Regions from separate parts of the Haemophilus sp. UMB1048 genome, predicted to be linked through region 1. Evidence: riboswitches for the same ligand, from Rfam matches in the RefSeq annotation. Region 1 holds a riboswitch; the other holds the start of a gene.
What was found. Region 1 has a riboswitch for thiamine pyrophosphate ahead of QP437_RS04105 (ABC transporter ATP-binding protein). Riboswitches for the same ligand answer to the same signal wherever they lie in the genome.

Region 1 (5,232 bases):
CATTAATATGTAATACTTCGCTCATTTTTGTTTCCTTATTTAATAAGATGCTGACAAATCAACACCTAGCGTTAATTGATGTTATGCATAATAGCACAAGGCATATTGAATTGCACAGATTAGTCCGATTGATAAAAACTAATTATTTAAGTTGTACAAAGGCCTGTAATAAATCGGCTTTGATGTCTTCCACATCTTCTAAACCAACAGAAAAACGCAATAATGTGTTTGTAATACCACGAGCGACGCGTTCTGCTTCAGGAATATCCATATGGGTTTGGGTTGCTGGATAGGTAATAAAGCTTTCTGTCCCGCCTAAACTTTCTGCAAAGGTAATCAACTTAATTGATTTTAAGAACGTATTCACCCAGTTTTCATCTTTCAAACGGAAAGACAGCATACCGCCTTTATTTGGATATAATACGCTATCAATTTGTGGCTGTTCACGTAAAAATTCTGCAATTGCCTTCGCATTATCTTGATGGCGTTTCATCCGTAATGAAAGGGTTTTCATACCACGCACGGTTAACCAAGAATCGAACGGCGAAAGTACTGCTCCTGCACCATTTTGAATATAGGCGATACGATCACAAAGTTCTTGTCCTTTCGCAATAATTAAGCCCACTAAACTATCATTATGACCTGCAATATATTTTGTACCACTGTGGATCACAATATCTGCGCCTAAATCTAATGGACGAGATAGCACAGGAGTTAAGAAAGTATTATCCACAATCATTAACAAGTTGTGTTTTTTCGCTAATTTCGCAATTTCTGCTACATCACACTCTTCCATTAATGGATTAGATGGCGTTTCAATAAAAATCGCTTTTGTATTCGCTGTAATAGCGGCTTCAATTTCAGCTAGAGAAGCGGTATTCACATAAACGGGTTTTACGCTGTTATTATTTTTATAGGCAAAATCTAATAAACGATAAGTCCCACCATATACATCACTTGATACAATCCATTCATCAGGGCCTTTAAATAAATTCATCAGCACTTGAATTGCCGCCATACCTGAAGCAAAAGCAAAACCACGATCACCATTCTCTAATTTTGCTACGGTATCTTCCAAAACACTACGCGTTGGGTTTTTCGTGCGGGTATAATCAAAGCCCGTACTTTCACCAATCCCGTGGTGCCCATAAGCTGTTGAAAGATAAATTGGCGTTGAAACCGCACCAGTGCGCTCATCACTTCGATTCCCCGCTTGGGCTAATAATGTATCTATAGAATATTGTTGTGTCATAATTTACCTCTAAAACATGCAAAAACTTGACCGCACTTTTCTTTATTTAATGGCGAGCAAAACGCTCCAATTTTGTCATAAAGCCACTCACGATAAAAGTAGAAATTGAAAACTCAGTGAAAATTATATTCTTGAGCTAAATTTTGCTGTAATTTCAACCGAAACGAAGATTTTTTCAACATTTGAATTTTTTTTTAAGATCTTCGATTGACAGAATTTCAAATTCCCGTAAAATGCACCGCACTAACAGCGTATGCGGGAATAGCTCAGTTGGTAGAGCACGACCTTGCCAAGGTCGGGGTCGCGAGTTCGAGCCTCGTTTCCCGCTCCAAACTAACGGCGTGTTAGCAAAGCGGTTATGCACTGGATTGCAAATCCATGTAGCTCGGTTCGACTCCGGGACACGCCTCCATAACCACGCAGTTAGTTAATCACTCGATGCCCGAGTGGTGGAATCGGTAGACACAAGGGATTTAAAATCCCTCGCCTTTCGAGGCGTGCCAGTTCAAGTCTGGCTTCGGGCACCATTTTAATTTCAAATCCAAATCCAATCTCATTTTTCACTTTAATTTTTAAAAACTTATTTTATTAGTTATTTCTTATACTGAAAGTATTTCTACGAAAATATAATTATTTTATTCTTATATTGCTCTTCTCATTCCAAGCCAAAAAGATCAAACTTAAGTTTGATCCGGTCTACATCTTTTTTATATTCAAGCATATTAAGTATGCGTTATCAGCGCTAAACAAGAGAATCTCTCTCATCAAATGAAATTTATTCTTGTTTTATTCTACATTGAGATATACAATCGTTTTCAACTTTAGTCGGGGTGCCACAAAGTGGCTGAGATGATACCCGTGAACCTGAAACAGTTAGCACTGACGTAGGAAACTAATATGCCAAAATACTTTTCATTCTTCATATCTATTTTCAATCCTTTTTTCTCAAAGCCTTTAGTTATTAATCAGTAAGGTTAATACTATGGTGCATATTCAGGATCTTAGTCTTGCTTTTGGTGGGCAAGTACTATTTGAACACCTTGATTTAACGCTTTTACCTAATGAATGGGTCAGTTTGCTTGGCTGTTCTGGTGTAGGTAAATCAACGCTTTTAAGACTAATTGCAGGGCTTGAAATACAAGGGAAGATTCAAGGTAATATCATCTTTCATCCTAATATTCGAGTGGCATGGCTACCACAAAAAGATACTCTTTATCCCTGGCTTTCAATTATTGATAACGTCCAATTAGAAAACGTACTATTCGGGAATAAATCTGCAAAAACAACTCTTCAAGCAAAAGTACTACTTGAACAAGTAGGCATGTCAGAACATCTTCATAAAAACTGTTATCAATTATCTGGAGGACAAAAACAACGCGTCGCCCTAGCTCGAGTTTTAATGCAAAATGCTGATTTAGTTTTACTTGACGAGCCCTTCTCTGCCCTTGATGCGATTAGTCGTTACCAATTACAAAACTTGGCCTATGAACTATTAAAAAATAAATCAGTGTTATTGGTTACACATGATCCTCAAGAAGCATTACGCTTAAGCCAGCGTATTTTTGTATTACGCTCACCGCAGTCTAATCAACCAGCATTATCTGATGTCATAAAACCTGAAGGTAAAGCACCACGAGAACTTAACCAAGAAAATTTATGGATGCTCCAACAGCAATTATTAAATGAGTTATTAGAGGGAAAAAGATGAAACTTAGCCTTCTTAAACCACTCTTTATTGGAATTATATTGCTGTGTCTCTGGCAACTTATTGGCGTATTAGGTGATTTTCCTCATTACATATTTCCTTCTCCGCAAGCTGTATGGCTGCAATTAGTTTCTCATTCAGAACTACTTTGGCAACATACACAAATCACCTTAATTGAAATTGGCTTAGGGCTGCTACTGGGTTTTATTTTCGGATTGTCATCAGCCCTGTTACTCTCTTTTTCGCCAAAAACATCTTCCTTGTTACTACCAGTCTTAGTGATATCTCAAGCGATTCCTGTTTTCGCCATCGCCCCAATACTCGTACTTTGGCTTGGTTATGGTATGCCATCAAAAATTGTTATGGCTATTCTCATTATCTATTTCCCTGTAACTGCAGCTTGTTACGATGGCTTACGCAACACGCCTAAAGCTTGGCTCGATCTAGCCAAAACATTCAAACCATCCCCTTGGCGTTTATTACTTAAAGTACGTTTACCAGCTGCTTTACCCGCATTTGCATCAGGCTTTCGCATTGCTGTTTCAATCGCACCAATTGGCGCTGTAATTGGAGAATGGGTAGGTTCATCAGAAGGGCTTGGCTATTTGATGATTCACGCCAACGCCTGTATGCAGGTAGATTTAATGTTTGCCTCATTGCTGATCTTAGTCGCGATTTCACTTTGCTTATATTTCAGCATCGATTGGCTACTACATCGTTTTATTTGGCACATTTAACACTTCATGACAAAAGGAGACAAAAATGAAGAAAATCATCCGTTATTTCAGCCTTGTAATTGGACTCACCACTAGTTTTTCCAGCTTGGCAAAAGAGAAAATCAGCTTAATGCTTGATTGGTATGTGAATCCTGACCACGCAGCAATCATCGTTGCTCAGCAAAAAGGCTTTTTTGAAAAAAATAACTTAGAGATCGAGATTATCGAACCAGCCGATCCATCATTACCGCCTAAATTGGTTGCCGCAGGAAAAGTGGACTTAGCTATTAATTATCAACCTCAACTTTATCAACAAGTTTCAGAAGGATTACCTTTAGTAAGAGTGGGATCTCTCATTTCTAGTCCATTAAATAGCGTTGTGGTGCTCAAAAATAGCAACATCAAAACACTTGCCGATCTGAAAGGCAAAAAAGTAGGCTATTCAGTTAGTGGCTTTGAAGATGTGTTGCTCGATACAATGCTTCGCTCTATTGGACTCAGCAATCAAGACGTAAAATTAGTAAACGTGAATTGGTCACTTTCCCCTTCTCTTTTAACCGGACAAGTTGATGCGGTTATCGGGGCTTTCCGCAATTTTGAACTCAATCAAATCCATTTAGAAAAACAAGAAGGTGTGGCATTTTTCCCTGAAGAGTATGGTGTGCCGGCTTATGATGAATTGATTGTAGTTGCTAACAAAAACAGTCTTGCTTCTAAAAAAATTTCCGATTTTTTGACCGCACTTGAACAAGCTACAACCTACCTACAAAACAACCCAAATGACGCATGGCAAGCATTTGTGAGCTATAAACCAAAAGAACTTAATACGGAATTAAATCAATTAGCATGGAAAGATACTCTGCCTTTATTAGCAACCAAACCTCACCAATTAGATACCAAACGTTATCAACAAATGGCGGAATTTATGCATCAGAAAGGCTTGATTCCAAAAGCACTTGAATTGAAAGACTATGCCATCGAATTACAGTAAGGGAAAATGATGATTGAACAACTCATTCAGCAAGCACAACCTTATTGGAAGCAATATGTTGAGCATAAATTTGTGCAACAACTCGCAAAAGGCACCTTGCCCAAAGCTTGTTTTCAGCACTACTTAAAGCAAGATTACATCTATCTTTTCCATTACAGCCGTGCTTTTGCCTTGGGCGTCTTCAAAGCAAAAAATTTCACTGAGATGGAAATGCCACGTAAAACGCTCGACATTCTTTGCCAAGAAATCCAATTACATTTGGATTACTGTCGTCAATGGGAAATTAGTGAGCAGGAAATATTCCAAACACCAGAAAGTGCGGCATGTATTTCCTATACACGTTACCTGCTTGATTGTGGAATGACGGACGGCTTACCAGAACTTTATGCAGCCGTTACGCCTTGTGCTTTAGGTTACGCACAAGTCGCCCGCTACATCACAGAAAATTATCCAAAACTACCAAACAATCCTTATCAAGCATGGATTGACGCATACTCTGCACCAGAATATCAACAAGCCGCACAAGAAACGGTTGATTTTCTGACCGCACTTTGTGAGCCACTTAATG
Region 2 (5,232 bases), on a different contig from region 1:
ATAAATGCCCTGCTGAAAAATCAATATCTTGCAACCAAAGGAATAAGCCTACCGCTAAAACGATTGTAGGAATGGCTAAAATCATCATGCCCCCCGTTAAAATTAAGTGAGCTAATTTCGGGTGATATAGCCATTGTAGCTGACGGGAAAGTAACAATAAGAAAAATCCAAATAATACCGATAAAATCCCTGCAGTCGGTGCCATGGTTAATGAATAAGTAAGTGCTTTCCATAATTGTGGATTTTGCCAATAGCCAAATAATTGGGTCGCAGACAAACCTTGGAAAACAATATTGAATAAGGGACTTAAAATAAATAAGCACACCGAGAATAAGACAAAAATATGTCCAAATTTGACCGCACTTGAAGAAGGCAAAACCCATCGATAACGTTGCGAAATCTGCGTTTCAGGTGCTTTTGCCCAATATTGTGAAAGCGAAAATAACGCAAAACAAAACGCAAATTGTACAAGCGCAAAAAGTGCGGCTTTGGGTAAATCGAATTCAAAGAAAATAGCTTGGTAAATCGCAACTTCTAATGTGCTGTTTTGTGGCCCACCACCAAGTGCCAATACAATCGTAAAGCTGGTGAAACACAGCATAAAAATCAGTACAAAGGCTGACACGATTTGGCTTTTCAAATAAGGCCATTCAATTAAGCGAAAAAATGTGAAACCTTTGATATTCAATTGTGCCGCGAGTTGATGCTGTTCGGTCGGTACACTTTGCAAAGCCTGCAAACTCATTCGTGCCGCTAAAGGAATATTAAAAAATAAATGAGCAATAAGAATGCCACTTAAACCATAAATGGAGGGTTTCCACGAAATACCTAAGGTTTGTAGCAGTTGTGTTAGCCAACCTGCCGTGCCATAAATCCCAATCAAACCGAAAATAGCCAGTAATGCTGGCAAAACAAAGGTGAGGGAAAAAATGCGTAAAATGAGCGATTTGCCTTTGAAATCTAAATAGAAAAAAGCACGCGCAAATAACATACCAATTATGCTAGAAAGCAAGGCTGACAAGAATGCCTGACCGAAACTAAAAGCGATAACTTGATGCAAATAATCGTCTTTTAAGAAATCAGATAAGGCATAATCACTTCCAACTGAAAAAACAGCAGAAAGTGAAAATCCATAGAGTAAAACAATGAAAAAAATGACCGCACTTCCGCCCAAATAATGGCGAGGACGAAAATGCGGATGTTGCAATAAGCGCATTAATACTACTTAGATAAGGCTTTTTGCCATTGATTGATCCAGCCTTTCAGCTGCTCACTTGTTACCGTTGTGGTATCTAAAATACGCATTGATTTTGCGCGAGAATTAAGCGCATCAATGTGACTTTCGATATTGGTCTCTACCACGGGTAACATCACATTATTTTTAGCAATATCCGCTTGAGCTTGCGGTGAAAGTAAGAATCCTAAAAATTCATCAGCACAGGCATTATTGCGGTTAGCCACTTTGGCTGCCACTTCAACTTGTAATACGCTACCCTCTGCAAATTCCGTTGCCACATAATTGTCTTTTTGTTCAGAAAGAATATGGTAAATCGGTGAAGTATTTACGCTTAAAACCACATCACCTTCGCCTTTTAAGAAGGCTCCATAAGACTCAGTCCAACCTTTGGTGACCGTGACCGTATGTTTAGAAAGGGTCTTCCAGGCATTTGCGACATCTGCTTCTGGATAAACTACATTCATCCAAAGTAATAAACCACGTCCAATACTGCTTGTACGCGGATCTTGATATAACACTTTAAGATCTTGACGCTCAACTAATTCTTTTAAGCTATTTGGTGGATTAGTCAGTTTATTTTTATCATAAATAAACGCGTATTGTGCATAATCGAATGGTAAGAACGTGTGATTTTCCCATTTAATTGGTAAACGTAACTGGCTTAAATCCACTTTATTTGGCTCAAAAATATTGAGTTTTTGAGCATCCTCAATTTGATAACTATCTAAACCGAGCACTACATCCGCTTTAATTTTTTTACCTTCTAGACGAACACGGTTAAACAAAGTGCCATTATTGTCAAAAGCCACATAATTCAGCTTACATTGCGGGAATTGTTGTTCAAAAGCTGCTTTTACTTTTGGTCCAGCACTCCAATCAGCACTAAATGAATCATAAGTATAAACATCTAATGTTTGAGGTGCAGCTTGTGCGAAAGCGGAAAAGGTGAAAAGTGCGGTTAAAATGGGAAGCGTTTTGTTCATTATGCGTTCTCCTTATTTTTGCATAACGAAACAGCATAATGAGATGATTAGTTTCCTACGCCAGCATTATCTGTTTCAGGTTCACGGGTGTTTCTCAGCCATTAATATTGGCACCCCGACTAAGTGCGATGTAGTCTAACGTAAGGGAATTTTATCAACAAGTTATTTAACTTAAAAATGTTAATCTGATCACATTTTTATAACAGGTTTATCATTTTTTAAGCAAAAGAAAACCTGCTAAAAAGCAGGTTTATCTTGGTAATCTATCGTCAATTAAGCTTGATGTTTAGCCGCTACTTCGCTTAATAAAGTTTGAAGTTCGCCAGCTTGATACATTTCTAAAATAATATCACAACCACCAATTAACTCACCTTCTACCCATAATTGTGGGAAAGTTGGCCAGTTTGCATAAGCCGGCAATTCAGCACGAATATCTGGGTGTTGAAGAATATCAACATAGCCGAAAGGCACTTTGCAATTCATTAATGCTTCAGATGCACGCGCAGAGAAACCACAAGAAGGTAATTTTGGTGAACCTTTCATGTAAATTAAGATTGGGTTTTCTGCGATTTGTTTTTTGATTTTGTCTAACGTTTCCATAATGTTCCTTGTTCAAATAAGTATGAATAGGGCGCTATTCTAGCATAAGATAGAACCTGAGTGAAAGACTTGGTCTTACCAACTTCCACCGGCTCCGCCGCCGCCAAAGCCACCGCCACCAAAGCCACCACCGGAAGAACCACCGCCCCCGAAGCCTCCACCAAATCCGCCTCCGAAACCGGAACCGCCACCACGGCGACGAGAAATCGTACTTTGACGAATGATTTTATTCAGTTGGTCACGTTGATTCGGGCTAATATATACTTCATCTTTGTGATATTGGAATTCACCAAATAATACAATAGCAATAAACGCCAATACCATTAAGAATGGGATGTACTTATCGAACGCATCTTCTTCAACTTGTGCCGCATCAAACTCGCCTTTACTTGCCGCAATAATTTGGTTTAAGCCATCATTAATACCTTGGGCATATTGGCCTTGTTTAAATTGTGGCAAAATTGCCGAACGGATGACTTGCGATAAAAAAGCATCTGGTAATACACCTTCTAAACCTTGCCCTGTTGCGATAAAAACTTTGCGATCATTTTTCGCAATCAGCATCAACACGCCATTGTTCAGATTTTTACGCCCAATGCCCCATTTATCACCTAAAGCAAAGGTATAATCAGCAATTTCATATTCACCGGTTGTCGGAACCAAAACAACAGCGATTTGTGAACTCGTTTCTTTACTATAAGCAATCAGTTTATTTTCTAAAATTTGCTTATGTTCTGATGAAAGTGTGTTGGTGTAATCGTTTATGTAATGGAAAGGATTTGGTGTAGGCGGAAATTCTGCCGCAACAACCATTTGAGCAAAAAAAACAAGGCTAAAAACAACCGCACTTTTCATAAAAGATAAAAGCTTAGCCATTAATAATTACCTCATTAGATAATTCATTCACATCATCAGGCTGAATAGGGAAATGGCGAGATAAAATATCACTGATACGATCAATCGCATCGACAATGCCTTGTGTATAAGCTTTTTGTTTAAACTGCTCAATCATTAAATCGCATTGTAACTGCCAATAAGCCACATCAACAAATTGATGAATACCTTTATCACCTACGATTGCACAGAGATGATTTTTATATCCCACATAAATCAACACAGCATTTTGTGCCGCTGTTTTATGCATTTCCAGTTCATCAAACACTTCTAAAGCACGTTCCATTGCAGACAGTTGTGCTGAAGCCTTTGGTACTTTGCGTTCAATATAAACACGTAACTCAGCCGAACTTAAGCTTTCGAGGCGACTAATCGCCGCCTCGATTTGCTTTTTATCTACCGGAATTCTGGAAAAGAATGGCATAGATAAACCTTAGTTAAAGTTTACAGTCGGTGCGTTTTCAGCGCCTGCAGCTGATTTAAAGTAAGGTTTAGCTTTAAAACCAAAAATCATTGCCGCTAATTTAGTTGGGAATTGACGTACTTTTTCATTATAAATACGTGCTGCTTCATTAAATTTATTACGAGCCACATTAATACGGTTTTCTGTACCTTCAAGTTGCGCTTGTAAGTTCATAAAGCCTTCGTTCGCTTTTAATTGTGGGTATTGTTCTACAGTAACAAGTAAACGAGATAATGCTGAACCCACTTGATTTTGGTTTTGTTGGAATTCGTTTAATTGTTCTTCTGTTAAATTAGATGGATCAATTTTAGTTTGTGTCGCTTTTGCACGAGCTTCTATTACATTGGTTAATGTCTGTTGTTCAAAATTAGCTTGACCTTTTACAGTATTCACTAAGTTTGGAATTAAATCAGCACGACGTTGATAAGATGATTCAACATTTGCCCAAACAGAATCAATTTCCGTTTCCGCTTTAACTAAGCCATTGTAGCTAGACATTAAGCCTAAACCTGCAGCAACGGCGATAATAATCAAGATAATCCACTTTTTCATTCAAAAATTCCTTCAATTATAGGTTTAATTTATATAAGAAAAGACCTAAACCGAAGTTTAGGTCTTCTAATGTTAATCCGTTAATGGATAACTAAATAAAATTATTTAGTACCGTTAACTGCGATTTCAACACGACGGTCTGGTGCTAAACAAGCGATAAGCGCTTTACGACCTTTAACCGCGTCACAAGTAGAACCTGTAACTGGGTTAGCTTTACCGTGACCAACTGCAGAGATGCTTTGAGCTGGAACACCTTTAGCTACTAAGTAGTTAGCTACAGAGTCTGCACGACGTTGTGATAATTTCACGTTTGGTGCATCTTTACCGATACGGTCAGTGTAACCAGCAACAGCTACGTTAGCGTTGTTAACTTGAGCGATTTCACCGTAGATACCGTCTAAAGTTGCTTTAGCTTGTGGTTTTAAGTTAGCTTTACCGAATGCGAAAGTTACATCAGAGCTTAAGCTGAAAGTTTTGCTTACAACTTCAGGTGCAACAACTGG

Region 2: linked by a shared signal. The riboswitch ahead of thiB (thiamine ABC transporter substrate binding subunit) and the one ahead of QP437_RS04105 (ABC transporter ATP-binding protein) in region 1 are both predicted to bind thiamine pyrophosphate.

The regions. Positions count from the first base shown of each region.
Region 1 is NZ_JASOPB010000003.1:182,717-187,948, forward strand. Features, by position in the region: gene trxA (thioredoxin) at 1-25, opposite strand, end outside; gene QP437_RS04085 (methionine biosynthesis PLP-dependent protein) at 143-1,252, opposite strand; tRNA gene QP437_RS04090 (tRNA-Gly) at 1,508-1,583, shown strand; tRNA gene QP437_RS04095 (tRNA-Cys) at 1,591-1,664, shown strand; tRNA gene QP437_RS04100 (tRNA-Leu) at 1,693-1,779, shown strand; TPP riboswitch at 2,069-2,160, shown strand; gene QP437_RS04105 (ABC transporter ATP-binding protein) at 2,235-2,960, shown strand; gene QP437_RS04110 (ABC transporter permease) at 2,957-3,694, shown strand; gene QP437_RS04115 (ABC transporter substrate-binding protein) at 3,720-4,664, shown strand; gene tenA (thiaminase II) at 4,674-5,232, shown strand, end outside.
Region 2 is NZ_JASOPB010000002.1:26,087-31,318, reverse strand. Features, by position in the region: gene thiP (thiamine/thiamine pyrophosphate ABC transporter permease ThiP) at 1-1,216, opposite strand, end outside; gene thiB (thiamine ABC transporter substrate binding subunit) at 1,222-2,220, opposite strand; TPP riboswitch at 2,256-2,348, opposite strand; gene grxD (Grx4 family monothiol glutaredoxin) at 2,494-2,820, opposite strand; gene QP437_RS01925 (YgcG family protein) at 2,896-3,696, opposite strand; gene QP437_RS01920 (TPM domain-containing protein) at 3,689-4,138, opposite strand; gene QP437_RS01915 (LemA family protein) at 4,148-4,729, opposite strand; gene ompA (porin OmpA) at 4,831-5,232, opposite strand, start outside.